2 regions of the Bacillus sp. CPT56D-587-MTF genome follow, and region 1 is predicted to be linked to the other one. Evidence: riboswitches for the same ligand, from Rfam matches in the RefSeq annotation. Region 1 holds a riboswitch; the other holds the start of a gene.
The links. Region 1 has a riboswitch for cyclic di-AMP ahead of AC3WVZ_RS02025 (SipW-dependent-type signal peptide-containing protein). Riboswitches for the same ligand answer to the same signal wherever they lie in the genome.
Positions count from the first base shown of each region.

Region 2: it holds a riboswitch for cyclic di-AMP, as region 1 does, so the genes downstream of both, AC3WVZ_RS08030 (APC family permease) here and AC3WVZ_RS02025 (SipW-dependent-type signal peptide-containing protein) in region 1, are expected to answer to the same signal.

Region 1 is NZ_JBYTEF010000001.1:385,108-400,332, forward strand. It holds gene thiF (thiazole biosynthesis adenylyltransferase ThiF) at 1-871, shown strand, start outside; gene thiD (bifunctional hydroxymethylpyrimidine kinase/phosphomethylpyrimidine kinase) at 887-1,699, shown strand; cyclic di-AMP (ydaO/yuaA leader) riboswitch at 1,785-1,932, shown strand; gene AC3WVZ_RS02015 (hypothetical protein) at 2,026-2,412, shown strand; gene AC3WVZ_RS02020 (hypothetical protein) at 2,426-2,659, shown strand; cyclic di-AMP (ydaO/yuaA leader) riboswitch at 2,920-3,065, shown strand; gene AC3WVZ_RS02025 (SipW-dependent-type signal peptide-containing protein) at 3,162-3,266, shown strand; gene kdpF (K(+)-transporting ATPase subunit F) at 3,266-3,343, shown strand; gene kdpA (potassium-transporting ATPase subunit KdpA) at 3,363-5,030, shown strand; gene kdpB (potassium-transporting ATPase subunit KdpB) at 5,044-7,134, shown strand; gene kdpC (K(+)-transporting ATPase subunit C) at 7,151-7,732, shown strand; gene kdpDN (KdpD-like non-kinase potassium sensor) at 7,789-8,943, shown strand; partial or broken gene AC3WVZ_RS02055 (MFS transporter) at 8,968-10,096, opposite strand; gene AC3WVZ_RS02060 (MarR family transcriptional regulator) at 10,237-10,698, shown strand; gene AC3WVZ_RS02065 (patatin-like phospholipase family protein) at 10,827-11,681, shown strand; gene AC3WVZ_RS02070 (NCS2 family permease) at 11,807-13,108, opposite strand; gene AC3WVZ_RS02075 (SDR family oxidoreductase) at 13,311-14,177, shown strand; gene AC3WVZ_RS02080 (L,D-transpeptidase) at 14,244-15,005, shown strand; gene AC3WVZ_RS02085 (hypothetical protein) at 15,109-15,225, shown strand, end outside.
Region 2 is NZ_JBYTEF010000001.1:1,522,618-1,537,842, forward strand. It holds gene AC3WVZ_RS07965 (hypothetical protein) at 1-639, shown strand, start outside; gene AC3WVZ_RS07970 (BA_1872 family lipoprotein) at 763-1,143, shown strand; gene AC3WVZ_RS07975 (class I SAM-dependent methyltransferase) at 1,472-3,517, shown strand; partial or broken gene AC3WVZ_RS07980 (SPASM domain-containing protein) at 3,635-3,910, shown strand; gene AC3WVZ_RS07985 (GNAT family N-acetyltransferase) at 4,028-4,558, opposite strand; gene AC3WVZ_RS07990 (response regulator transcription factor) at 4,703-5,401, shown strand; gene AC3WVZ_RS07995 (HAMP domain-containing sensor histidine kinase) at 5,367-6,467, shown strand; gene AC3WVZ_RS08000 (M23 family metallopeptidase) at 6,539-7,399, shown strand; gene AC3WVZ_RS08005 (Nramp family divalent metal transporter) at 7,460-8,755, opposite strand; gene trhO (oxygen-dependent tRNA uridine(34) hydroxylase TrhO) at 9,234-10,193, shown strand; gene AC3WVZ_RS08015 (hypothetical protein) at 10,394-11,869, opposite strand; gene panE (2-dehydropantoate 2-reductase) at 12,045-12,989, shown strand; gene AC3WVZ_RS08025 (hypothetical protein) at 12,994-13,122, opposite strand; cyclic di-AMP (ydaO/yuaA leader) riboswitch at 13,262-13,408, shown strand; gene AC3WVZ_RS08030 (APC family permease) at 13,553-15,225, shown strand, end outside.

The DNA.
Region 1 (15,225 bases):
GATAACAATTGTTGACCGTGATTATGTAGATTGGAGTAATTTACAAAGACAACAATTGTATGCAGAGAGCGACGTAAAGAATAATCTTCCAAAAGCTATAGCGGCTAAAAAACGTTTAGAAGAGATTAATAGTGATGTAACAATAGAAGCTCTCGTTCAAGATGTAACAGCTGAAGAGCTAGAAGAACTTGTTATAAATGTTGATGTAATTATTGATGCGACTGATAATTTCGAAACGCGCTTTATTGTAAATGATATATCACAAAAATATTCTATTCCATGGATTTACGGTGCATGTGTAGGTAGTTACGGTCTTTCTTACACAATCCTTCCTAGTAAAACACCATGTTTATCATGTTTATTACAGTCGATTCCGCTTGGCGGGGCAACATGTGATACAGCGGGTATTATATCACCTGCTGTATCTCTTGTCGTTTCTCATCAAGTAACAGAAGCTCTTAAACTGTTAGTAGAAGATTACGAATCACTTCGAGATGGGCTTGTATCGTTTGATATGTGGAAGAATGAGTATTCATGTATGAATGTGCAAAAACTTCGCCAGCATAATTGTCCTTCATGCGGAGAGAATGCATTATATCCGTATTTAAATAAAGAAAACACATCAAAAACAGCAGTTTTATGCGGGCGAAATACAGTTCAAATTAGACCACCTCATAAAGATGAAATGAATTTTGAACAATATAAAGAGTTGTTGGAAGGTCGTGTAAATGATTTAAATATAAATCCATATTTACTATCATTTTCTGTTGAAGACAAGAGGTTAGTAGCCTTTAAAGATGGCCGTGTGCTCGTACATGGAACGAAAGATATAAGCGAAGCAAAAACAATTTATCATCGCTATTTTGGATAGAAAAGGATGAGTGGGATGAAAGTGAATAAAGCTTTAACAATTGCAGGGTCTGATAGCGGCGGCGGTGCTGGAATTCAGGCAGATTTAAAAACATTCCAAGAGCTTGGTGTATACGGAATGACGGCTATTACGGCAATTACTGCTCAAAACACGCTTGGCGTTCAAGGGGTATATCCTGTTCCATTAGAAGGTATTACAGAACAGCTGAATTCAATTGGTACGGATGTAACACCAGATGCAGTGAAACTAGGAATGTTATTTAGTAGTGAAATAATTCAAATTGTTGCAGAACAAATTAAAAAGTTTGGCTGGAATAATATTGTGCTAGATCCCGTTATGATTGCAAAAGGCGGTGCATCATTATTACAGCAAGAAGCAGTTCAAGCATTAAAAGAATATTTATTACCAGTAGCAACTGTTATAACACCGAATGTCCCAGAAGCAGAAGTGTTAACTGGGGTGGAGATTCATAATGTTGAAGATAGTAAGGAAGCTGCAAAAGTATTGCACAAATTAGGTGCTAAATATGTGCTTATGAAGGGCGGACATGCAGAATATCAAGGGAATGAAGTAATTGATTTCCTCTTTGATGGAGAAGAATTTATTGAGTTTAGAAGCGAGCGAATTCCTTCAAAGCAAACGCATGGAAGTGGGTGTACATTTGCTTCAGCGGTTACAGCAGGACTTGCGAAAGGATACTCAATTGAAGATGCTGTTCAAGAAGCAAAACGATTTATTAGTATAGCAATTGAAGAGCCATTGAATATTGGTAGTGGTCATGGACCGACGAATCATTTTGCGTATAAAGTGAATAGAACGCGTGTATAGATAAGTGAAAAGCCAGTTTTATAACTGGCTTTTTTTCTGTTTACTTTTTCAAAATACAGGAGTAATATATCAGCCAGAATACATTTTTTTGTAAACGCTGAGTCCAATTATATGGAGCGGAGGAACCAATTTGTGCAGTGTCACTAGGGGTGAATCTTTCAAGTTTGAAAGTAGGGCTACTCTCAAAGTCCGAATCCGACAGCTAACTTCGTAAGCGTCTTGAGAGAGGACGGTGCCATGATGGATACATCACTTCATCGATCTGATTAGTATAGGGGAATATCAATCTATGTTTGATTTCTTTTATACTAAGGAGGATGAGGTACATGGAACTAACACTTATTTGTGTTGGAGAAGAAAGTAAGGTAAATAGTTTAAGAGATTTAGTATCATTTCAACATGAGTTAATTATTTTTACAGCAAATGAAGAGATAGCGGCTGAAGTTAGGAATTGTGGGTTTGATTGGACTTATAGCTGCAGTAAGGAGCAGGACTTTACTAGTATTTGTGAGTGTATTAAGAAGGTGATTTTACTAGGGGATGAGCTTCCAATCGTTAGTTTTTTCACAGAACACATTCGCTTTTCTTTTCAAGCACCTATTACTGTTGTTACAAGGAATAAACGATATCCAGCGAGGCTCTATGAAACAATTGGAGCTAAGTTTGTCGTGTTTACAAATTGTGATAATATTTCTTTTTTATTTTTTGAATAGGGCGGGGGAAGAAATGATGAAGGTACTATTACTTGGAGATATAGCAAATCGTTGGGCAGTATCGGTAGAGCGAGTTCAAGAATTGGTTCAGATCGATCCCCTTTTTCCAGGGCCGTATATTATATTACCATCAAAAGATGCTTTGTATTTAGAGGTAGATATTACCGAGTATGAGCAGCTACATGCAGAATTGACACAAGTTTATATTCGCGGGAGAAATTTACGTGCATTTTTACGAGGAGAATAAAGGTTGAATAAAAAAGAGCGAATGCTGAGTGCAACAAGCTATGCACTTCATGTCATTCGCTTTTTTTATTTCATATTTAAAAGGTCATTTTTAAGAAAAGAAAAGAGAAATAAAGAAAATAGATGAAATAACAGTAATAATCTTCAATATAAGCGTTTAAATGAATGTAAATATTATTATTTTCAGTAATTTACCCCTTTACAAGTGAAATATAGAGGAGTATATTTACTCTCATAAATCATTCATAAAATTTCCAAAAAAACCTAAAATCGCTGAGTTCCAGAAATGGAGCGGGGGAACCAATTTTGTGCATCGTCACTTGGGGTGAATCTTTCAGTTTTGAAAGTAGGGCTACTCTTTAGGCCCGAATCCGACAGCTAACCTCGTAAGCGTTTAGAGAGGAGGTTTACTTTTTGTTGTTCATTTTTTGAACACTGAGTAGAGCTCAGTGTTCTTTATTAATATTTAAATGGTAAATTTTAACAAAAAGAGAGGGATAGTTATGTTAGATGTTGTAATGGTCGGGATTTTTATTTTATTAGTTGCATCGATGGCAAGTCTTGCAAGTTGGTCAGATAAAGTTGTGAAAGAAGGAAAGCAATCATGATGATTGTCTTATCGGTTATTGTCGCAGCAATTACAGTGTATTTAGTGTATGCATTATTAAATCCAGAGAAGTTTTAATTAGGGGGAATCATTCATTATGATTTGGGTTGCAGTCATTATTACAATGCTCTTGTTTATTTTAGTAGCAAAGCCAACGGGGATTTATTTAGAAAAAGCTTTTCAAGGTAGCAAAACGTTAGATAAAGTATTCGGGCCTTTTGAAAAACTTATTTTTAAAATTACGGGTGTAAAAGCATACAATCAAACGTGGAAACAGTACGCATTATCATTAGTTTTATTAAATGGATTTATGATCGTTGTCGTATACTTCATTTTCAGATTACAAGGTGTGCTGCCGCTAAATCCAGCACATATTGAAGGGATGGAGCCTACGCTCGCTTTTAATACAGCGATTAGTTTTATGGCTGATACAAATTTACAGCATTATAGCGGTGAAAATGGTTTATCCTATTTATCACAATTAATCGGGATTACATTTTTAATGTTTGCGGCACCAGCAACGACATTAGCGCTCGTTATGGCTTTTATAAGAGGACTTGCTGGAAAAGAACTTGGTAACTTTTTCGTTGATTTTACGAGAGCGTTAACGAGAGTGTTTCTTCCTATTGCATTTATTGCGGCACTAGTTTTTGTCGCACTTGGCGTACCACAAACGTTAGATGGGGCGGTTACAGCACAAACGATTGAAGGTGCAAAGCAAAGTATTTTACGTGGACCTGTTGCATCATTCGTTTCCATTAAGGAACTTGGAAATAACGGCGGTGGATTTTTCGGAGCAAATTCTACGCATCCTTTCGAAAATCCAGGACAAATGAGTAATATTTTGCAAATGATGCTTATGATGTTATTACCAACAGCACTTCCATTTACGTACGGACGAATGGTCGGAAATAAAAAACAAGGCCGCATCCTTTTCGTGTCACTATTTATGGTATTTTTACTAGGGTTTATAACGATTACGACATCTGAACTAAACGGGAACCCGGCATTAAATGGAATGGGTATCGAACATGTACAAGGAAGTACAGAAGGGAAAGAAGTACGATTTGGAACAGTATTTTCTTCACTATACGCAACGGTAACGACAGCTGCTGAAACAGGCGCTGTTAATACGATGCATGATACGTTAACACCAATTGGCGGTTTAGTTCCGCTTGTAAATATGATGTTAAATACTGTGTATGGCGGCGTTGGAGCAGGTTTTGTAAACATTATTATGTATGCAATTATCGCGGTGTTTATATCTGGGTTAATGGTTGGACGGACACCAGAGTTTTTAGGTAAAAAGATTGAAGGTAAGGAAATGAAATTAATCGCGGTCACGATTTTATTTCATCCATTGCTCATTTTAGGATTTTCGGCATTAGCTCTTTCAACAAATTTAGGGACGGATGCTATTTCTCATTCCGGTTTCCACGGTTTGACGCAAGTGGTATATGAATATACATCGTCAGCTGCGAATAACGGATCTGGATTTGAAGGATTAGGAGATAATACACCGTTTTGGAATATTACGACTGGTTTAGTTATGTTTTTAGGACGTTACTTCAGTTTAATTACGATGCTAGCTGTGGCAGCTTCATTGAAAGAAAAAACGGTAGTGCCAGAAACAGTCGGAACGTTCCGTACAGATAATAGTTTATTTGGTGGCATCTTCATCGGAACAATTGTAATTGTCGGTGCATTAACATTCTTCCCGATGTTAGTACTCGGTCCAATTGCAGAATTTCTTACATTGAAGTAATGGAGGGTAAATGATGAGACCGGTAGTAGTAAAAGAAAAACAATTAAATGAGTCACAAATACATGCTGTAGAAGATGAAGTTAGACAAGCGAAAACGATGGATCGTGATATCGTAACACATGCGATGAAGCAATCCGTTGCGAAATTGAATCCGAAAGTCATGATAAAGAATCCGATTATGTTCGTTGTGGAAATTGGATTTATCATTACGTTCATTTTATCTTTTCTTCCAAGTAGTTCTAGTAGTATACCAGGATGGTTTAATATAACAGTTTCTCTCATTCTATTATTTACAGTTTTATTTGCGAATTTTGCAGAAGCATTAGCAGAAGGTCGTGGTAAAGCGCAAGCCGATTCTTTAAAGCAGTCGAAGAAAGATGTGTTTGCAAATGTAGTAAAAGAAAATGGAGACATTGTCCAAGTTTCAGCAACTGATCTTAGAAAAGGTGACGTTGTTATCGTAAAACAAGGAGAAATGATTCCAAGTGATGGTGAAGTAATCAAAGGATTAGCATCTGTAGATGAATCTGCAATTACAGGTGAATCAGCTCCTGTTATAAAAGAAGCAGGCGGTGATTTTTGTTCCGTAACAGGTGGAACGATGGTCGTAAGTGATGAAATTACAATTGTCATTACGAGTAATCCTGGTGAATCATTTATCGATAAAATGATTTCTTTAGTAGAAGGAGCTGCTCGTCAAAAAACGCCGAATGAGATTGCTTTAAATACAGTATTAACGAGCTTAACTCTTATTTTCTTAATCGTCGTTGTGACGTTGCCGATTTTTACAAATTATTTAGGTTTTCAAATTGATACTGCTGTACTTGTAGCGTTGTTAGTATGTTTAATTCCAACGACAATTGGTGGTTTGCTATCAGCGATTGGTATTGCGGGGATGGATCGGGTGACAAAATTTAACGTGCTAGCGATGTCAGGGAAAGCAGTAGAAGCTGCGGGCGATATTAATACAATTATTTTAGATAAAACAGGTACAATTACTTTTGGGAACCGAATGGCTCATACATTATTGCCTGTAGGAAATGAAACGATTGAGCAAGTTGGAAAGTGGGCCGCTATTAGTTCTGTTTTAGATGAAACACCAGAAGGTCGATCTGTTATCGAGTATGTGCAGGGAAAATCTATATCATATAATAGAGAACTTGCAGAACAAGGTGAGTTTGTTCCGTTTAAAGCAGAAACGAGAATGAGTGGTGTTGATTTACAAGACGGAACAAAAGTGAGAAAAGGTGCTGTAGGTGCCGTTATTGAATGGGTTGAGTCACAAGGCGGAACAATTCCGAAAGATGTAAATCAAAAAGCAGACTTAATTTCAAAAGAGGGCGGAACACCACTTGTAGTTGCAGTAGATAATCGTATTTACGGTTTAATTTATTTAAAGGATACAGTAAAACCGGGTATGCGTGAGCGTTTTGAACAGTTACGCCAAATGGGGATTAAAACGGTTATGTGTACAGGTGATAATCCGTTAACAGCAGCAACCATTGCAAAAGAAGCTGGAGTAGATGAATTCGTTGCCGAGTGTAAACCGGAAGATAAAATTGCTGTCATTAAAGCAGAGCAAGATAAAGGGAAACTTGTAGCGATGACAGGTGATGGTACAAATGATGCTCCAGCATTAGCACAGGCGGACGTTGGATTAGCGATGAACAGTGGTACGACAGCAGCGAAAGAAGCGGCAAACATGATTGATCTAGACTCGAATCCAACGAAAATTATTGAGGTTGTAGGAATCGGTAAGCAATTGTTAATGACGCGAGGTGCTTTAACGACGTTTAGTATTGCAAATGATATAGCAAAATATTTTGCAATCATTCCAGCAATGTTTACACTTGCGATTCCGCAAATGGAGGCATTGAACATTATGAAATTAACATCACCACTGTCAGCGATTTTATCAGCATTAATATTTAACGCTGTTATTATTCCATTACTCATTCCGTTAGCGATGAAAGGTATTGCATATAAACCGATGAGTTCTAATGCATTGCTTAGCCGAAACTTACTTATTTATGGGCTTGGCGGAGTTATCGTTCCGTTCATTGGAATTAAAGTAATTGATATAATTGTCGGCTTGTTCATATAAGGAAGAGGGGGAAAAGATGGAGAAGAAACAAAGTATACTATCACCAATTATCCGTATTACTTTTACATTTCTAGTGTTGTGCGGACTTGTATACCCGCTTATTGTTACTGGTATTGCACAAGCCGTGATGAAGGATAATGCGGATGGAAGTCTAATATATAATGATAAAAATGAAGTGATTGGTTCTAAATTAATCGGGCAAAACTTCACGGATCCACGTTATTTTCAAGGGCGTGTTTCTAGTATTGAATATAAGGCTGAAGCATCTGGTTCAAATAACTATGCACCATCTAATCCAGATTTAGAGAAACGAGTAGAGAAAAGTATTGAAGAGTGGAAGAAACAAAATCCGAGCGTTCCAGTTACAGAAGTACCGATTGATTTAGTGACAAATTCAGGTTCAGGGCTTGATCCTGATATTAGTCCGAAGGCAGCTTCTGTGCAGGTGGATCGCATATCGAAATTAACGAATATTCCGAAAGAAAAACTTAATCAATTGATTAAAGATCAAACAGAAGGTGCTGCGCTTGGTTTATTTGGAGAGACCCGCGTAAACGTCTTAAAGCTAAATTTGGCATTACAGGAATTAATGAAATAGTAACAGTGCTACCTCAATCTAACGGATTGAGGTAGCGTTGTTTCGAATGAAAGGTAGTGTTTATTTTGTATGCAGATGATTATGAACCGAAGTTTCAAAGGCGAACGCCAGAGGAATATTTAGAATATATTCGTCAGCAAAATCGCGGAAAGTTAAAGTTATATGTAGGAGCAGCTCCAGGCGTAGGAAAAAGTTATAAAATGCTCTTTGATGCAAGGGAAATGAAAAAAGATGGAATTGATATTGTAATTGGTTTAATTGAAACGCATGGAAGAAAAGAGACGGCAGAAGCAATTGCTGATTTAGAAAAAGTTCCTTTGAAAGAAATACAGTATAAAGGAAAGGTATTTTATGAGCTTGATGTGGAAGGAATAAAAAAACGCGCGCCGCAAGTAGTCGTAGTGGATGAACTTGCGCATAGTAATGTTCCTGGTTCTAAGCATAAAAAACGTTATATGGATGTGCAGGAATTGTTAGAGGCTGGTATATCGGTATTATCAGCTTTTAATATTCAACATTTAGAAAGTGTTCATGATATTGTAGCTCAAATTACGAATGTAAAAGTAAGAGAACGAATTCCAGATTTTATTTTACAAAAAGCAAATGAAATTCAGCTCCTTGATGCAACACCGGAAGTACTTCGGAAGAGGTTAATAGACGGAAAGATATATAAAGAAGAAAAAATTCAGCAAAGCTTACAAAATTTCTTTACGCTTAATAATTTAGGAGCACTTAGGGAATTATCGCTTCGTGAAGTCGCTGACGATATGGACGAAAAGATTAGTCAAACAGTGATAGAACCAATCGGAGTGAAAGAAAAAATTCTCGTTTGTGTACAATACAGTTCAACAGCGGAGAAATTAATAAGACGGGGATGGCGCATGGCTGATCGGTTAAACGCTGAATTGTACGTATTAAACGTTGAGAGGGAAAATATAGATTCTATTTCAGCTGGAAAAAAGCAGACGATTGAAGAGTGGAAGTTGCTAACGAATCAATTTGATGCAAGTTTTGTATTAGAAGAAGCAAAGGGAAGAAAGCCAGCAGATGTTATTATTGAAGTGGCAAAAAGATTACAGGTGACGCAAATTTTACTTGGACAATCGGCTAGAACAAGGTGGGAAGAAATACGAAAAGGCTCTATTGTAAATGAAATTATGAGACAAACAAAGTATATTGATATTCATATTGTTGCGGATCAAAGAGGATAAATAGAGCCGACCTTTTTGGGGGCTCTATTTTGCTTTTTGTACAGAATGAAAACTTAGCATTTTCATTGTATATAAGATTACAAGTAAAAACATAATTGCGCCTAGGAAGAAAATCCAAAAGTAATTTTGGTTAAATAAAAGAAATCCACCTATAAGTGGCCCTGTGCCCATACCAAGATAGCGGATGAAGTTGTACATACCGATAGCTGTTGCGCGTTCTTGTACGAATTCTTCTGTTAATAAAGTAGTGTGAGTTGGCATAGAAAGTCCCATACTAAAACCGTACAAAGATGTAACGATAATAATGAATGGGATATTGATGCTATATGTGAAAGAGAATAAAACGACACATATAATATTGAAGAAACTCGTAATAAATAAAGCTTGCTTTGTTGGACATTGGTACAAACATAAGACCAATTTTATTTACAGTTAAATGAAATGAATTTGTTAAAATACTCGGTAAAAAAACGAGAAAGCAAAAGTAAATACAAAATTGAATGAAGCCAATAAGAGTAATAGAAAATCCAGTTTTATTTTTTAAGATAAGAGAGTAATTCTTTTGTGCTTTAGATTGTTTAATTATATTTGGCCTTGTTTCTGGGAGTAGTGAAATGTTTATAATTAATAAGATAATGCCAAGTGTAGATAAAAAGAGAAATACAGATAAGTGACCATTTATACTGCCAAGATAACCACCTATGAGAGGAGCCATTGCAGGTGCGAGGGCAAGTAACATTTGGTATAGGCTCATCGCTTCTCCGCGTTCTTTTCCTTCAAATAAATCGCCGATAATCGTTGCTGAAACTACAGGTATAGCCGCTATTCCTATAGCTTGAACAGCTCTAAAAAAGAGAAATAAATAAATGTTTGCCGAAAAAGCACATCCGATTGAACCAATTGTACTAATGACTAAACTAGGGATAAGGACAGATTTTCTCCCTTTTGTATCAATTAAAGGTCCATATACGAGCTGCATAATTGCAAGAACGAATGTGAAAAGTGAAACTGTTACATTTACAAGATAAAGAGAAGTGTGAAAAGAATTTTGAATCATCGGTAAGATAGGTGTGTAAATATTTTGAGCGAAGGAACCGAGTAAGGCACTAATACAGACAACATATAAAATGAAAGTTAGTTTAGATTTTTTCATCTTGTTAACCTCCTTGTAATTTAGTTTCCTTGGAAACTAAATTTATTTTAACATGATTTTCTTACTTGTAAAGATGAAAAAATGGTTTTAAAATGGTATATAGTTAAATTGTTTCTTTGGAAACTTAGGAGGCGAACGGATTGAAGCATGCAACGAAGCAAATGGAAATACTGTCGGACATTCGTACACTTTTGCATAAAAAAGAAGAACATTTAAAACGACAAAATGAGAAGTTTCTTCGTGAGACAGGCGTAAGTAGTATGTCTTTATCTGAGTTACATGTAATCGAATGTATCGGAAAAAATGGTTTGATGAATGTAACGGCAATTACGACAGAAATGGGCATGACGAAGGGAGCAATCTCTAAAATTTGTACAAAGTTGTTTCAAAAACAATTCGTTGAGAAGATGCAAATGTTAGATAATCAAAAAGAAATCTTCTTCAGCTTAACGGAGAGTGGGAATGAAATATATAAAGCTCATGAAAAATTGCATAAGCAAGCTGAAGAAAAGTGGTTGTTACTTTTAGATGGATATACGAAAGAAGAGCAAGACTTTATTCAAAGGTTTATAAAGGATGTCTCCGGTCATTTGGAAATATAATTGGAAGAAAAAACTCCTTTTTCTCAAGTCTTTTAAATATAATTTCTGAAAGAACTCATATATAATAGAAAAAGATACTTAACATGGTGAATAATTAAAGAGTCAATATATATAGAGGAGAGAGTAACATGCTTGAAAATACGGGGTTAGTATTAGAAGGCGGCGGTATGCGTGGTGTATACACGGGCGGGATATTAGAATACTTTATGGAACAAGATTTATATTTTCCATATGTAATCGGTGTATCAGCTGGTGCTTGTCATGCAGCGTCGTATCTTTCCAGACAAAGAAATAGAAATAAAACGGTCAATATTGATTATGCATCACATCCGAAATATTTATCGTATAAAAACTTATGGAGAAAACGTCAGCTATTTGATATGGATTTCATTTTCCACGAAATCCCAGAAAAGCATGTGCCGTTTGATTTTGAAACATACTTTAATAGCCCGGAACGTTTCCTTGTAGGAACGACGGATTGTGAAACAGGGCAATCAGTTTATTTTGAAAAAGAAGGCACGAATGATGATGCGCTAAATTTATTACAAGCGTCTAGTTCATTGCCTTTCATTGCACCAGTAGTAAATTATCGTGGCAAGCAACTGTTAGATGGCGGGATTTCTGATCCAATTCCAGTTCGTAAAGCACAGGAAGATGGATTTAAAAAATCAGTCGTAATTTTAACGAGAAATCATGGTTACGCAAAGAAAAAATCAAGATTTGGGTGGATTGCTGCGAAAGCTTATAAAAAATATCCGAACCTTGTGAACACGATGCTAAATCGTTATGAAGTGTATAATGAAACACTTCACTATATTGAAAAAGAAGAACAAGCTGGCAATTTATTTGTTATTCGTCCAGAAGTACCGCTTCAAGTAGATCGTATGGAAAAAGATACAGCAAAACTACAAAATCTATATGAGCAAGGCTATGAAGATGCAAAGAGACAGTTTGCAGATTTGCAGGCGTTCTTGCAAAAATAATAATTAGGCTGTGGAGATGGAGTTCTCTGCAGTCTTTTTATATTGCTTTTAAAAAAGGAAAATAGAACATCGAATTTCGATGCTCTACTTTTTATGTATAAAAAAATCCCTCTTTATGAGGGATTTTAATGTGGTAAGAATATCAATTGATAAGCAAACAAAATTCCAAATACATATACAAGTGGGTGAACAGCACGGAATTTACCTTTTGCCACTTTCATAAGTGGGTATGAAATAAATCCAAGTGCGATACCTGTTGCGATACTTGATGTAAGTGGCATGCTTAAGATTACTAAGAATGCTGGGAATGCTTCATCAAATGCGTCCCAATCGATGTGGCGAACTGAACCCATCATAAGACTACCAACGATAATTAATGAGGGTGCAGTAATAGCTGATACACCAGAAACAGCACTTACTAATGGGCCGAAGAATGCTGCTAGTGCGAATAGAACCGCTACTGTAACAGTTGTTAAACCAGTACGACCACCAGCTGCAACACCAGCAGATGATTCAATGTAAGCTGTTGATGGTGTCGTTCCGAACATAGAACCAATAGTTGCTGAGAATGAGTCAGATAGAAGAGCTCGTCCTGCTTTTGGAAGCTTTCCGTCTTTCATAAATCCACCTTGTTGTGCAACGCCAAGTAATGTACCTGTTGTATCGAATAGTGTAACAAGGAAGAATGAGAATACAACGCCGTATAATCCGTAGTTAATTACGTCAGATACAGCAGTAATTGGATTTGAAACGATAATTCCTTCTGGTAAACCAGGCATTGATGTAACACCGTTTGAGAATGATAATTGTCCCGTGAAGAAAGCGATAATACCAGTTAATAGCATCCCGATAAATAGTGCGCCATTTACATTTAAAGACATAAGGACAATTGTAATTCCAAGTCCAGCTAATGCTAGTAGTACTGGAGCAGAGTGAAGATCACCAAGTCCAACTAAGTTTGCATCATTTTTTGTAACGATACCTGTTAAACGTAAACCGATAAAGGCGATAAATAGCCCGATACCAGCAGTAATTGCATGTTTTAAGTTTTCAGGAATTGCTTCCATTAATTTTGTACGGAAAGATGTAAATGATAGCAAAATTAAAATCATACCTGCTACGAATACAGCAGAGAATGCAATTGCGAAAGTCATGCCTTCATGCGCTTTTACAACAGAGTAAGAGAAGTAAGCATTTAATCCCATACCTGGCGCGATTGCGATTGGTAAGTTTGTAAAGATTGCCATAAATAATGTTCCGACAACAGCAGCGATAATTGTTGCTGTAAATGCTTGTTCAAATGGAACACCTGCATCTCCAAGGATAACAGGGTTTACGACAATGATATATGCCATTGTTAAGAAGGTAATAATACCTGCCATAATTTCAGTTTTAATAGAAGTTTTATGTTTTGAAAGGTTAAACATATAAACATCCTTTCTGTTTACGAATAATTTTCACAACAGTTATATATAATATTCGTTTTTTATCTATTTTGCAATAGTTTTGCATAAAAAGTTTATAACAATTCATATTTTGTGTCTTAAATTCGAATATTAATCGTAAAACGATGTGTGAATTTCAGCTTTTTATTGTGCACATGCTAAGGAAAAGGAGTTGAAAGCAGCTATGCCACAGCAAAAAAACTTTATAACAATGCCTGCGCAACATCAAAATAAGCAGCCAGGTATTGAATCATTAATGAGCCCCCTTCCGCAGTTTGAAGATGCAAACTATAAAGGAAGTGAAAAGTTAAAAGGGAAGAATGTGTTAATTACGGGAGGAGATAGCGGAATTGGACGAGCAGTTTCCATCGCTTTTGCAAAAGAGGGAGCAAATGTTGCGATTGCTTATTTAGATGAGGAAGAAGATGCAAATGAGACGAAACAACGTGTTGAAAAAGAAGGTGTAAAGTGTGTATTGTTGCCGGGGGATTTGAGTAATGAACAGCATTGTAAAGATATTGTGGAAGAAACCGCCCGGCAGTTAGGTAGTTTAAATATTTTAGTGAATAACGTTGCACAGCAATATCCGCAGCAAGGGCTAGAGTATATTACAGCAGAACAGCTAGAAAAAACATTTCGTATTAATATTTTTTCTTATTTTCACGTTACGAAAGCAGCCCTTTCTCATTTGAAGAAAGGGGATGTCATTATAAATACGGCATCTATCGTTGCATATGAAGGAAATGAAACGTTAATTGATTATTCCGCAACGAAAGGAGCAATCGTAGCTTTTACAAGATCACTTTCTCAATCGTTAGTGCAAAAAGGGATTCGGGTAAATGGTGTTGCACCAGGCCCGATTTGGACACCGCTTATTCCATCGAGCTTTGATGAGAAGAAAGTCTCTCAGTTTGGGAGCAATGTTCCGATGCAACGGCCTGGTCAACCATATGAGTTAGCGCCGGCATACGTATATTTAGCATCTGGTGATTCATCCTATGTTACTGGGCAAATGATACATGTAAATGGGGGCGTTATTGTAAATGGATAGTTTTCATTTATAAGAGCAAAGTAATGTTAATTCCACTTATTATAGGGAGCGCTAGGGGGGATATAGCTGAAAAAGTTATGTTTCATCATACTATTATTTTTCATCCTACCGGTTAGTGCTTTTGCTAATACAGATCATTTAATATTAGTAAATCTTACGACGAACCAGTTGTCTTTTTTTGAAAATGGAAATTACACAAAAACATTTCCAGTAACGACTGGAAGAGATCGTACACCTACGCCTGAAGGTAATTTTTGTATTATAACTAAATTTAAAAATAAAGAATACCATCGAAAAAAAATACCTGGGGGTGCACCGAATAACCCTCTTGGTACGAGGTGGCTTGGACTAGATAAGAATGAATATGCAATTCACGGGACGAACCGGGAATGGACGATTGGAAGTAGGGAATCAAATGGCTGTATTCGTATGCATGACAGGGATATACAATGGTTATATGACCGAGTACAATTACAAACAAAAGTAATCATTTCTCGTTTTCATACGAGCCCCGAATATGAAGCGAATAAGCTTGGTTATCGCGTTGTGAGCTGGAATGGTCGAAAAATAGAAGAAGAACAAATTGGAGTACTTACGCTAGTAGACCGTGCGGATATATATTGGCAAGAACCAAATGGACAGTTAACGAAAGTGAAAACGGTATTGCCAAATGAAAGATATCCAGTGTACTCAAAACGAAAAGATGGAATATATTATATAGGAAACAATTCGTATATTATAGATGAAACAGGAGAGAAAGTTCGTTACGAGCAAATTCCTTCTTCGATTTTAAGTAATATATATAAACGGAAATACAATGTTCCGTAATGGCTACCGTATTATAGACGGTAGCTTATTTATACTTGGAGTTTAACTGCAACTATTGTATTTTGCTGAATATAATACAGTACAGATAGGGGGCGGTTATATTATGAAAAGTGAATTTGCGTTTAAAGTTTTCTTAGTAACGACCTGTTTATTTATCGTGTATTTATATGCGTTTCTCGTCTTTTCTTTTTATGTTCCATATGTTGATTTAATATTATTC
Region 2 (15,225 bases), 1.1 Mb from region 1:
GGATTTTGGCAATTAAGAAAAGGGAACTTATTAGAAGAGAATATAGCTAAAAATGATTTGAAGTTTTGGGATATTGATACTTATGTTTTACTAGAATTACCTCAAAATAATAAACATTACGGTTTATATACTCCCGATGGGGCCTATATAGTAGGAACAACTATGGTTTCAACTGATATAATTTCTTCAAAATTACCTTTTTTAAAAAACAAGCAAGTTATTGGATTGGAAGCAAAGGATGGGGAAACTCTTGCATATTTTCATAGTGAAGTTGAAAACTATGATTGGGCTATTTATGACTCAAATTATAATTGTGTAGGTATGTTTAAAGAAAATATGATACAAGGATTTGGAATGGTACGTGGTTCTTTAATGAATGAAAAAGAGATAAGACTTTCTGAAGTAGAAGTTGAATTTGATTTTTTCGAAACTTCTTTTCGTACAATGGATAACCGGATATTAATAAACTGTAAAAGAGGATATATGCCTTTGGAATGGAGCGAAAGATTCGGATTAAATGTACCTATTATTAAATTAGGTAATAATATTTCTAATGCTGAAAAGATATTTGGTTTAGGGGTTCTTTTCTATATTTTAGAAACAATTAAAGTAAGAAAAAGTAGGGTTTTTAATGATTAGAGTTTCAAAAATTATTTAAAAAAGAAATTGAAGAAAAGCAGTGATTCTTTTTAGGTGTTGGTGTTTTTGAAATAGTTAAAGAATGAATCTTAATTCACATATACATAAAAAAGGGGAATTTCTATGAAATCATTACGTTTATTTATGATTCTCACTCTTGTTGTATTGTTAAGCGCGTGCAATACAGCGACACAAGTTACAAAGGTTCAAAAAAATGGCGAAACGACTTTAAAAATTGGTTCTCTGCAAGGGTATTACGATGTACAAACACTTAAAGCTGAAAAAGGAAATGTGGAAATCCCTTATGAAGCAGCTGTTGAAGAAGGTACGATTTTATTACAAGTTACAAAAGATGATAAGGTTATTTATGAAGAAGAAATCACTTCTCAAAAAGAAGGTTTGCTTTCTTTTGAAGCTTCAAAATCCGGATCATATGATTTAATTGTACGCGTGAAGGGTGAAAAAGAGAAAGCAAAAGAAATTCAAATACATACTAAGCTATGAAAAAACGGTAAGTGGAGTGCACCCGCTTGCCGTTTCCATTTTCAGTTGATTCTGTCACAACATATGTTTATCAATTTAAGAGGTGATCTTCCGAAATTCCTAATGAAGTTAAAATAAGAGATCAACAAAAAATATGTTACAACCTTGGCGTGGTAGTAACGGAATTTATAACTCTCTTTTACACGATAAAAAGACTGGGTTTGATACATTTTTATTCGAAAGAGATGTAGATGGTAAAAAGCAAGTAGTAGTATTTAGGAGAAGGGACATAAGGTGATGCTCTTTTTGGAGAAGGTGTACTAGATCTTACTACCGATATTGATTATATATGGGGGGAAATAAGTTGAAAAGCATTGAAGTTCTAAATACATATATTGAAGGGAGTTCTGTTTCAATCCCTACGTGGTTAAAGCATCTAATTGAGGCAGAGGAGATACATCAAAATTATGAGAATGTACAAGTACTTGGTGCATTAAAAACAGATGCGGTGTTGTACTATGTACACCGTACGCTGCAAGTGTTGGATGGACTGTCTTTAGATGAAGAAGCATATCGTATTATTGAAAAGGTACTAACGTATAGTGAGCTTGCAAAGGTAGGATCTTTAAAACAGCGGGAGCAATGGAAGAAAAAAGGGATTAATCTATTGGTACATAACGAGGGTTCTGCTGATATCTTTAGTGATATTCAGTTTATTGAACGTGTAGAGACAAACTTAAACTCTACTGAGTATTTGTTTATTCAAGATTTAATTAGAACACATGGATTAATCGGGCAGTATATACGCGGGGAGGCTCGTTTGGACTCTCATGTTGATTTAATTAACACATATAAAGAAGAATACGGAGACGTTAGGTTAAAGGAGATTCTATACTATCTTAACCAATGCATTATTGAGGGCGTATCAAAAGCTTTGTGGAGTGAAGTGAAGAACGATGTGAAGATTACAATTGATGGTCTGTTTGATGGTTATATGGAGCCATTTACTTCTCGTATACATAGACTCACGCCAAAACATAAGGAGTCAGCATTTGAAAAAGATATAATTATGGGGAGCGAGAAGAGTGACGTTCAAACATTCCTATCTAATAAGGATTTGTGGTATGTAGAACCTTCTATGCATGCTCTTAGCTTTGAGGATATTTGGACAGTTTTTGTTATGTTAAAGAATGAGATAGGCACTAGAAAAGTTCAGCATATACATTTCGAGAAATTGATGCAGCAGCTACATTATGATTTCAAAGGCGAAAAAAAGGACAACGTGTATCGTAAGCGAGTTATTGAGAAGTATCTACGGGAGTACCGTGAGAACGAGAAACCGAATACAACGCATGTTTCTTTTCAGGTTAAAGTCGATGAAGATATGAAGACTGCGTATGTGTCGTTTCGGTTTTCTGCTGTAGGTGAGGCGTTAATTACCTTCTGTGTAGAGGCAGAAAAGATAGATATGATGCATGCTCGGGCAAATGTGCTGCTGTTTGATTTCTTCGGGTTACGAAAGGATGCATATGATAGATTCCATAACGAAGAAGTGTATCTGGAGCATATGAATAGCTCGGCTGATGATAAACGAATTATTCTTGATTATATAAAGGGAGATACGATTGTAGATGTCGGAGCCGGTGGTGGTGTCATGCTAGACATGATTGAAGAAGAGACCGAGGATAAACGAATCTACGGTATCGATATTTCCGAAAACGTGATTGATACGTTGAAAAAGAAGAAGCAGGACGAGGGGCGTTCTTGGAACGTCATTAAAGGGGATGCAATCAATTTAAGCAGCTCATTTGAAAAAGAATCGGTTGATACGATTGTATATTCTTCTATCCTTCATGAGCTGTTCTCTTATATCGAGTATGAAGGTAGGAAATTTAATCATGAAGTAATTAAAAAGGGGCTGCAGAGTGCTTATGAGGTGTTAAAGCCAGGAGGCCGTATTATCATTCGTGATGGCATCATGACCGAAGATAAAAGGTTAATGCGGGTGATTCGTTTTAAAGATGCAGGCGGAATGAAGTTCTTAGAGCAGTATGTCCAAGAATTTAAGGGGCGTATAATCCAGTATGAGGTACTTGCAGACAATACAGTCAAAATGCCTGTTAATGATGCAATGGAGTTCTTATATACGTATACTTGGGGTGAGGATTCCTTTGTTCATGAAGTGCAGGAGCAGTTTGGAATTTTTACGCCAAACGACTATAAGGACTTCGTAAAGGGTATCTTTGGAGATAAAGTAAATATCGTTCAAGCTATGAACTATTTGCAGGATGGATATACAAACCATCTTAGCGAGAAAATCGAGTTTACAGATGAGTCTGGGAATGCTGTTACGCTACCAGATAGTACGTTCTTTATGGTTTTAGAAAAGAGGTAATGATGTTGAAAGACTTTAAAAATATAATTTTAAGAAACTTAATTTAATAGTCTTCAGTTAAATAGCGTATTTTTAGAGTAATGAAAAATTCCTAATTTCTTAACTTTATACCGAGAAACATATCCAAGTGGGGTATTGACGATTAAAACCGGGAATATTAGAACAAATTCGCTAGCTGAAATCTATCGAAACTCCCCTGTTTTTCAAAATCTTCGTAATCCTGACAAGTATAAGGGAAAGTGTGGTGTTTGTGAGTTTCGATATGTTTGTGGGGGATCTCGTTCTAGAGCATATGCAATGACGGGGGATTATATGGAAAGTGAGCCTTTCTGCGTATACGTACCAAAAGCATTGCGAAAACAGAAAAAGAACATAAAAAAGGGCTATGAGTAAAAGCTTACTCACAGCCCTTTTTTAATGTTTTATAATGTATAGTACTTCGCATCCGTCATTAAAAATTCGCTACCTATAACTGTTGTACTGAAACAAGTTTTTTACACATGTATTCTACTAAACCGATTTTAATAAAGAATAAAAATTCGTATCATAGGGAATGTCATCTTGATACATATAATTTTTTAGAACGCCTTCTTTTTCAAAGCCTAATTTTAATAGTACTTTATTGGAAGCTTCATTTTCAAGAAATACAATTGCTCCGATCCGCTTTAAATGAATCGTATGGAAACCGTATGATATAACCTCAGAAACAGCTTCAGTCGCATATCCTTGTCCCCAGTGTTCAGGCAAAAAGGCATAACTTATATTGGCTCGTTTATGCTCAGAAGACCAATCGTGAAAACCAATGGTACCGATGAGTTCTTTCTTGTCTTTTAATTCGATTCCCCATTTTATACCGCTTCTTGCATTGTAACTCAGTTTAAAGTTATGAATAATTTGTTTCACTTGATCAATATCTTGTAACGGTTTTTGGCCATAATAGCGCAGTACGTCAGTATTAGAGAAGCATTGTAGTATACCTGGTGCATCTTCTTCGGTAAGTTCTCTTAAAATAAGTCTTTCAGTTTTTAATAAAGGAAACATATTTTCGCTCCTTTTCACATGAAAATAGAATGTATTTGTTATTATATAATTTAGTCTGAAAATAAAGATTATTCAAGGTGTAAGGGTAGATTTGATTTATGATAAACTTAGATGTGGAATATATTTCAAAAAAGAGGTTTGGAAATGGAAAAAAATTCGATATTAATTGTAGATGACGATAAAGATATTATTCAATTTATTAATGTGAATTTAAAACAAGAAGGTTTTAAAGTTTTTAGTGCTCATAACGGAGAAGAGGCTTTAGAAATAATAAATAATAACAGTATTCAACTTGCTATTTTGGATATTATGATGCCTCAAATGGATGGTATAGAACTTTGTAGAAGGATTAGAGAGAAACATAGTTTACCAATTATGTTTTTAAGCGCGAAATCATCGGATGTAGATAAGGTAATTGGATTTAGTACTGGGGCAGATGATTATATTGTGAAGCCGTTCAGTACAATTGAATTTATCGCAAGAGTGAAAGCTCAATTAAGAAGGTATACATATTTCAATCAAAATGCTCCCCAAGTAATGGAAAAGAAAATAAATATTAGAGGTTTAGAAATAGATGAAGTGTCGAGAACAGTAATGTTATATGGAGAAAGAATCAATCTTACGAAAACTGAATATGATATTTTACACTTAATGGCAGCTGCAAGGAATCGTGTGTTCACAATTGAAGAAATATATGAGAGCGTTTGGAACGAAAGAGCCTATGAAAGTAATAATACAGTAATAGTTCATATTGCAAGATTGAGAAATAAAATTGAAGAGAATCCAAAAGAACCGAAGTTTATTCAAAATGTTTGGGGAGTCGGATATAAAATTGAAGATTAAATCATTACAAGGCATTAGAGCTAAGTTTTTTATCGCATTCATATGTAGCATCTTGTTAGCGACTGTAAGTATAATAGTGTTTCAAATTTTAGTTGGAAATATATATAGTCAGGTTAATGTTTTAGAGGAAAAATATTCATTTTTATATTTTATAGTTTTTTTGATTTTTACTACAACATACTTTGCATGTATGACAAAAACACTGATGAAAAGGTTGTCTCAAATTAACAAGAACCTGAAGGAAATAAGTGACGGTAATTTTGAAATACATATACCTATTTTGAAAAATGACGAGATTGGTGAACTAGCGGCAAATGTTAATAGAATGGCGAAAAGCTTAAAAGAGTCTATCGAGAATGAAAAAAAATCACAGGAAATGAAAAATGAAATGATTAGTAATATTTCTCATGATTTACGAACGCCAGTAACATCTTTAATCGGTTATGCGGACCTGTTAGGAAATAAACTTCATTCGAATGGAGAGGAATGTGAACAGTATGTAAGTATATTAAAGCGAAAAAGTTATGAATTAAAACATCAAATAGATGATTTATTAGAATACTGTCAAATAAATTATAGAGAGATTGAATTACATAAAGATGAAGTAGATATGAAAGCATTAATTGAACAAATCATGATTGACTTTGTACCACAATTAGATGATGCTAATATGAGCTTTTATATTAAAAGTGATGAAGTGCTGCATGTAGAAGTTGATGTAGCACTTATAGTGAGACTATTTGAAAATGTAATAGGTAATAGTATTATGTATGGAAAAGATGGAAAGGAAATTGCAATTGAAATTTCCAATAAAACAATGAATGTTGAAGTAGAAATTAAAAATTTTGGACAATGCATTCCGAAAGAGGACCTTCCTTACGTTTTTGAGAAATTTTATCGTAGTGAAAAATCACGTAGTTCTCATACGGGCGGGAAAGGAATAGGACTTGCAATTTCAAAAAGTATAGCCGATCTCCATCAAGGGGATATCACTGTACGTAGTAACGATAAAGAAACAGTTTTTACTGTGAAATTACCGCAGTATAAAAAAGTAAGAAAGTCGTAAGTATTTCTTTTATATGTCGTAATTTTTACTTTGTATCATTGAGAAAAAGGATATGAGAGTAGGGACGCGACATGTGGAAGGCATTTTTATTAGTAATTATAGTTTCTTTTTTAATTATAAGTTGGATCTTAGTTTATGTAGCTAATGGTGTTACATCAGTTTTTGTTTGGTGGAGTATACAGGCTTTTAGTTTTATTTCAGTTTTCCTCTTGGTAGGATCAGTAATAATATTTTTTTGGAAAGGCATTTTTAGAAAGCGGATAGATAGAACGCTATTTTTAATCATTCTGTTTTCTATCATTGGAGCTTGGCCTGTCGGTTGGTTTGCTAATATAGGTAGAATTGCTTATCCAGCAGATATACAATCTATGAGTCCTAAAGCAGTAGTTCGTTTTCCTTTGAATGAGCGAGCATTAATAGGTTGGGGTGGTGATCGGTTAGAAATGAACTATCACGTTATAAAACCAAATGAAAGGTGGGCATATGATAGTCTCATTCCACCTGCTGAAGTGAAAAGTAGTAAGTTAGAGGATTACGGAATATATGGAGCGAAAGTAATGGCACCAGCTTCTGGGACGGTTGTATCAATTAATAATAATGAACAAGATTTAGTTCCGGGATCGGATAATTTTCAGTCAATGGCTGGGAATCATATTTATTTACGACTAGATGAAACGGGCACATTTTTAATTCTTGCCCATTTAAAGAAAGGATCAATTAATGTGAGAGAAGGACAACATGTAAATGAAGGAGAATTTCTTGCTCAAGTCGGTAACTCAGGAAGTTCAAGTGAGCCGCATTTACATATTCATCATCAAAGGCAAGATCCGTCCAAGGTAAGTATGTTTTTTGCGGAAGGATTGCCACTTTACTTTCGAACTGAAAATGGTGTCATGATGCCGGAAAGAGGGACATACACAAGTGGTAACTAGAAGAAAATCATTTCATCCAAAAAGGGTACTCCAAATTAAAATTGGAATACCCTTTTTTCATTACCCTACAAATGTTTGATACAGTAAGAAGATATTTAAAACGATAACGAGTGCTGCAATTATCCAAGCGATAAATGTTGTTATGCGGTGGTTAACGAGTGCACCCATAATCTTTTTATTACTTGTAAACATAATAAGTGGCACTAGTGCAAATGCAATACCGAATGATAAGACGACTTGGCTCATGACTAGAGCGTAAGTTGGATTTACACCTAAAGCGATAATAACTAATGGTGGAATCATTGTAATAAATCGGCGTAAGTATAACGGAATATGCATGCGAATGAAACCTTGCATAATAATATCACCCGACATTGTACCGACAGAAGAACTAGATAGTCCTGCTGATAAGAGCCCAATTCCAAACAAAGCAGCTGATACAGGACCTACTAAGTTGGTAAATTGAGTGTAAGCAACATCTAAATCTTCAACGTGCAAGCCGTTTTTAAAGAATAGTGCAGCAGCAACAATTAACATACTTGCATTAATTGCTCCAGCAATAACCATTGCAATAATAATATCGATAAATTCGAAACGAAAAATCTTTTTCTTTTGTTCGTCAGTTGTTCCGACCACACGGCGTTGTGTTAATGCAGAATGCAAGTATATTGCATGCGGCATAACTGTCGCACCTAAAATCCCTGCTGCAAGTAATATACTGTCTACACCTTGGAATTTTGGAATAAATAGTCCTGAAAGAAGGGGACTTAATTCTGGTTTTGCATAAAAAACTTGAATCCCAAAAGCAATTACTACAATGAAAATCATTCCTGTAATAATAGCTTCTAGTGGACGAAATCCTCTACGTTGAAATTCAAGGATAATAAATGATCCGGCTGCTGTAATTAAAGCGGCAGGTAGCATCGGGATTCCAAATAGTAAGTAAAGCCCCAATGCAGCTCCAATAAATTCCGCTAAATCTGTAGCCATAATAACTAGTTCACCTTGTATCCATAAACCGATAGACACAGGCTTTGGAAAGTTTTCACGAGCTATTTCGGGTAAATTGTTTCCTGTAGCAATTCCTAATTTAGCTGATAAAGTTTGGATTAATACAGCCATTAAGTTAGAAGCGAGTATAACCCATAATAGTAAATATCCATATTGTGAACCAGCTGCGATATTTGTAGCAAAGTTGCCAGGATCAATATAAGCAACGGACGCTATAAAAGCGGGTCCTAAAAATGGTAACAGTCTTTTCCAGCCTTTTGTTTCTCCACTTAAAGCTAAGTGAGCTGATTGTACGGTTGTACTTTCAGAAGGGAGATGTTCATCTTTTGTTATATCTTTATTCATAGTAGTTTTCCCCTTTAAAATGTTAACTTGATGAAATTATTGTATTTATTCTTACTCATTATTTCAATACATTTAGATATGTTATATGATAATTTCATTTGAACACGAAAGTTTCCTTAATGCAAATTATATGCCTTTATGCAATGGATGGTGTGATAACGTAAAATAAATTGGGAGTTTATGGTGTGATGACGTGGGGAAACATAATAAATTAAAGGGTCAATTTTGAAATTTATGTGAACATAAAGCCGATAATCCAGCATATTAATTGATGGAATTGCATTTGTATGATATATAATATATTGGGATTACAACATAACCATAGTGTTTTGATGTGTAATCTTGTTTTTTATTTTTGTTAACTGATAGAAAATAGTATAAAGAAAAGAAAATGGGATTCATTTTCTTATTATATATGTTTTGATATGAACGTTAACTTATACATGATTTTAAAAATTAGATAGGTGGTAGAAATACATTGGCAACTACAAAACCATACAGAGTATTACTATATTACATGTACACAACAATTGAAAACCCAGAAGAATTCGCGGCAGAGCATTTAGAATTTTGTAATTCACTTGAATTAAAAGGAAGAATTCTTGTAGCGAAAGAAGGTATTAACGGAACTTGTTCTGGAACTGTAGAACAAACAGAGAAATACATGGAAGCAATGAACAATGATCCACGTTTTGACGGTATCGTATTTAAAATAGATGAAGCTGATGGTCATGCATTCAAGAAAATGCACGTGCGTCCTCGTCCAGAGTTAGTTACACTTCGTCTAGAAGATGACATTAACCCACACGAAATAACTGGGAAGTATTTAGAGCCAAAAGATTTTTATGAAGCAATGAAACAAGAAGATACAGTTATCATTGATGCACGAAATGATTATGAGTTTGATTTAGGTCACTTCAAAGGTGCGATTAAACCTGATATCGAATCATTCCGTGAATTACCAGATTGGATTCGTGAAAATAAAGAAGTACTTGAAGGTAAAAAGATTTTAACTTATTGTACAGGCGGAATTCGTTGTGAGAAGTTTTCTGGTTGGTTAGTTCGTGAAGGCTATGAAGATGTAAGTCAGCTTCACGGCGGAATTGTAACGTACGGAAAAGACCCAGGGGTACAAGGTGAGCTTTGGGATGGACAATGTTACGTGTTCGATGAGCGTATTGCTGTACCAGTAAACCAAAAAGAACATGTTATCGTTGGTAAAGACCACTTTACAGGTGAACCTTGTGAGCGCTATGTAAACTGTTCAAATCCAGAATGTAATAAGAAAATTTTATGTTCTGAAGAAAACGAAGCGAAATATTTACGTGCATGTTCTCATGAATGTCGTGTAAGTCCACGTAACCGCTACGTAATACAACATGAATTAACGGAAGAGCAAGTAGCTGCTGCATTAGAGCAAATCGAAGCAGGGAAGTAAACTGAATTCGTATAATAAAAGGGGTACTCCAAGTTTTATTTTGGAGCACCCTTTTTTTATTATCCGGTCCTGTCATTTGTCGGTAAGTCGATATATTAAAAAAATCGCTGATATATTTCGAGTTGCGCCGATATAATCGGAAAATCGCTCATAAAAATTTCACTTAATGCAGCGCGCCAAGAATTTGAAAATAACCTTTTTTAATTTTTATCTTCTTTCTCTTTAACGGCAGAAAGTACAGTTTGTTTTACCCAAGCTTTTCTTCGTTTATGCTGTAGACCCCATTGGTATAAACTTTGGGCTCCTAAAATAAGTGAAATGACAATGCCGCTAATCGCAATTAATAGAGCGAAAAATTCAAGAGGTGACGATATTTTGTTTGAATCGGTGTTTCTTAAAAGGTCAATCATAGTAAACCCTAACATTTGGCCCACTACAGAGTAGAGCGTTAAAATTAATAATAAGAGGCTATCTTTTTTAGAGGCGACATTTTCTTGATATTTAAACAAACTATCAAGATTTTGTTTCGCGTTCGAGTATAGAACCTCAATATTAAAAAGTTTTCTTAAACGAAAGAAAATATCTTCACTTTGTGATTGGGATACTAATTCTAAAGAAAAATAATTAGCAGTGAACGAATTGATCGAATAAATTAATTTCTCTATTTCATTAGTATCTTGTTCAATGTTTAGCTCAGCATAGGCGTTAGCCATTTTTAATAAAACAATTTTATGGAATAGGTTTAATAATAAAGCGTAATAAAATTCTCCGTACATTTGACTAGCAAGTTTAGCGATTTTACGTTCTCCTTCATTTGTTACACATGTAAAAATATGTTCTTCCATTATGAAATAACGATTTGGAGCCCATCTCTGGTAAGCGTGTTTTTTTAAATAGTCATGAATGTAAGGAAGGTTATTTGCGTTCACATATGGCTTACCATCACTTGTTAATCCGGAAAGACTAGAAGTACGATAAACATCCACTTCATTAAGCTCCATACCTTCTTTTAGAGACAATAAAGTTTGGACGTACATTCTTTGGTCTTCGAAGAAAGGGAAGGTTTGAAAGTATGAACTTCTTAATCTCTTCTTTTCAAAGAAATCAGTTACGCCATGAAATAAATAACCAAAAATGAATTTTTCAACTTGGGAATACTTTTTTCCGTTACATTCAATACAAATAGTTTCATTTGTATCATTTTTAGTTTCAAGTACACGGAAGCGAGCAGCGAATTCGATTGCTTCAGATAAAGTCATGTTTGGAGCAGTGTTTACTTCTGTTCGAATTGTTAAGAAGCCAAGTTCATAAGGACAAAGTGTTACATCAATAGAGTGTATCTTGAATGGGATTGAAATACGGTTTGTTGTTAAATATCCAGTTAAGTTAAGGTCCTTTGAATAACGTTGCAAGCCCTTTTGATGCTCTGAGTGAGGAAAGAGAATTTTATTTGTAAATGAAAGATAGTATGCTTCCATATTTTGATGTGAAACTTTAAACTCCCCATAATATGTATTTTCATCATCGAGATGATCGAGCCGAAAAGGACGAAAATCGTTTTTTTGTAAGAAAGGGAACATCTCTTGTTCATATCCAGCTTTAAACGAAAACGGGAATATAAATTGAAATATAGCTGTTGCTACACCTTTTTCCTCAATTGATTGTATTGCCTCCATCTACATTGTGTCCTTTCCATATATGCTATAGAAACAACATGCCCAAATTTATTTGAAAATAACCACTCTTTTATACTCAATTGAGAGTGAAAATTCAGCTTATTTAGCAGGGAACATGTATAATGTTATGTATACTAAAAGTTATAAAATTGTATTTTGAAAAGGGGGATGCTGTATGCGGATTTTAGTATTAGGCGCTGGTGGAGTCGGAGGATTTTTTGGTGGCAGATTAGTCGAGAAGGGAGAAGATGTCACGTTTCTTGTTCGTAGTAAACGGAAAAAACAATTAGAGGAAAGAGGACTTGTAATCCGAAGTGTTAACGGGGATTTTTCCTTCCGACCGAAATTAATAACGAAAGAAGAGCGAACTTCTCCATTTGATGTTATTTTATTTTCAACAAAAGCGTATCACTTAAACGAGGCAATTCAAGATTTGAAGCCGTTTGTTGGCGAAAATACTGTAATCATTCCATTGTTAAATGGTATCGCTCATTTATCGCTATTACAAAAAGAATTCGGCGAAGAAAAAGTAATTGGCGGTTTATGCTTTATCGAGACGACGTTAAACGATCAAGGAGAAATTGTACAAACTAGCGCTGCCAACAGACTTGTGTTTGGAGAAATTAAGTCTCAAAATTCAGAGAGAGTAAAGCATATTTCTAAAGCATTTTCAGGTACGAAATCTAGTTTTGTTTTAAGTGAAAATATTACGCAAGATATGTGGCATAAATATTTATTTATTACTGTAATGTCAGGTGTGACAACGTTAATGCGTGCACCAATTGGACCAATCCGTGAAAGTGAAGGCGGCCGTGATTTTATCCGTAATGTGTTTGAGGAATCTGTACAAATCATGAGAGTATTAGGAGCTCCAGTAAAGGCTAATATTGCCCAGGAACATATGAAAACGATTGATAAAATTTCGTATGATATGAAGTCATCAATGCAACGTGATATGGAAAAGGGTTCGTTTATTGAAGGGAAGCACTTGCAAGGATATTTACTGGATGTAGCAGAGAAATTTTCTATAGCGGCACCATTATTAAAATCTATATATCAAAATTTAAAGGTGTATGAAGAGATGACCTTTAACAAATCTGTAATAGAATTAGATGTATGAAAAATTATTTATTTCTTTTCGTTCTATCTGTCAAATTTATTTCCTGTTCACGTTTACTATATAACTGATTAATTTCATTTGCTACTGCATCTAAATATGAATCGGAAAAAATAGGCTTCTTTTCTTTAGACATATGGGTCTCCTTTGCGGATTTTTAATATTCATTATGTATATTTCTCAGCGGATTATGCGCAATCATTTTAATTTTTTTCTTATTAAAAATTTTTGTTTACTTTTTGAAAATAAAGGAGTATTATAATCCACAGTTTCAATTTTCTAAATCGCTGAAACCGCATGGTACGGGGGACCCGTTTTTACGGATTAGTACATAATCCGATGGGGTGAATCCTTGAAAAAGGTAGGGCTACTCATAGGCCCGAATCCGACAGCTAACCTCGTAAGCGTTATATTGAGAAGGAAGGTGGAGCTTGTGCGACAAAAAAAATAATGTCTACAAGTCTATTTCGCTATGGCTTGTAGACATTTTTTGTTTTCTGAAGAAATCGTTTACTGGCTGTAACAAGCAGAAAAGTTCGTACAAAATTATTGGAGAGTGGACAGCATTGGTTTCATCTATTAAAAGATTTTTAATTGGAAGACCGTTAAAATCAACAGAGCTTGGAGAACAAAAGCTTAATAAAACGAAAGCTTTAGCTATTTTATCTTCTGACGCATTGTCATCAGTTGCTTACGGTCCAGAACAAATTTTAATTGCTTTAGCAGGTGTGGGAGCGATCGCTTATTGGTATTCCATTCCGATCGCTGTTGGGGTATTAGTATTATTGACAGCCCTTATTTTATCTTATCGTCAAATTATTTTTGCTTATCCGCATGGCGGGGGAGCGTATGTTGTATCAAAAGAAAATTTAGGGATGAATCCAGGCTTAATTGCTGGAGGATCTTTATTAGTCGACTATATTTTAACTGTTGCGGTAAGTGTATCTGCAGGTACAGATGCGCTAACATCTGCTTTTCCTAGTTTACATGCACATAATGTAATCATTGCGATTATATTTGTTATATTTATTACGATCTTAAATTTAAGAGGAGTAACGGAATCGGCTTCTGTTTTAGCATATCCTGTTTATTTATTTGTTTTAGCCCTATTTATATTAATTGGTGTAGGCATATATAATATTTTGACTGGTCACGTTTCACCAACTTTACACACGCCGATCGGAACGCCGGTTGCGGGTATTAGTTTGTTTTTACTGTTAAGAGCATTTGCATCAGGTAGTTCTGCTTTAACAGGTGTTGAAGCAATTTCAAACGCAATTCCGAACTTTAAAGATCCTGCGCCAAACAATGCTGCAAAAACATTGCTTGCAATGGGTGCATTACTTGCTGTGTTATTTTCAGGAATTGTGTTTTTAGCCTATTATTACGGAGTGACTCCGAGTAAAGAAGTAACAGTTGTTTCTCAAATTGCTGAACAAACATTTGGACGTAATTTCATGTACTATTTCATACAAGGTACAACAGCTTTAATATTAATTCTTGCTGCTAATACAGGTTATTCTGCATTTCCTTTATTAGGGGTTAACCTTGCAAAAGATAAATTCATACCGAGAATGTTTACGATTAGAGGAGACCGTCTAGGTTACTCAAACGGTATTATTATACTTGGAGTTGCTTCGATTATTTTAATTGTAGCTTTCCAAGGACAAACAGAACATTTAATTCCACTATATGCAGTAGGGGTATTTATTCCATTTACACTTTCTCAAACAGGAATGGTATTAAAATGGCTTCGCGAAAAGCCTGAAGGATGGGCTTTAAGATTAACGGTTAATTTAATTGGTGCAGTTATTAGTTTTATCGTAATGAGCATGTTCTTTTTAACTAAATTTGCACAAGTTTGGTCGATTCTTATTTTCTTACCAGTTATTATCTTCTTGTTTCATCGAATTAAGAAGCATTATGATGCAGTGGGTGATCAATTAAGTTTAAAAACTTGTGAACCTCTTATTCCAATTGAGGGGAATGTAATTGTCGTTCCTGTAGCAGGTATGACGCATGTAGTAGAAAATTCATTGAACTATGCGAAGTCTCTTTCGGCAGATCAAGTTATCGCTGTATATGTTGCTTTTGACAGAGAAGAGGAAAAGAAATTTGAAGAGAAATGGAAGGTGTGGCAACCTGAAGTAAGGCTTGTTACATTACATTCTCATTATAGAAGTAGTATTCAGCCGCTAACGAAGTTCATTGATACAGTGCAATATAAGGCAAGTGAATC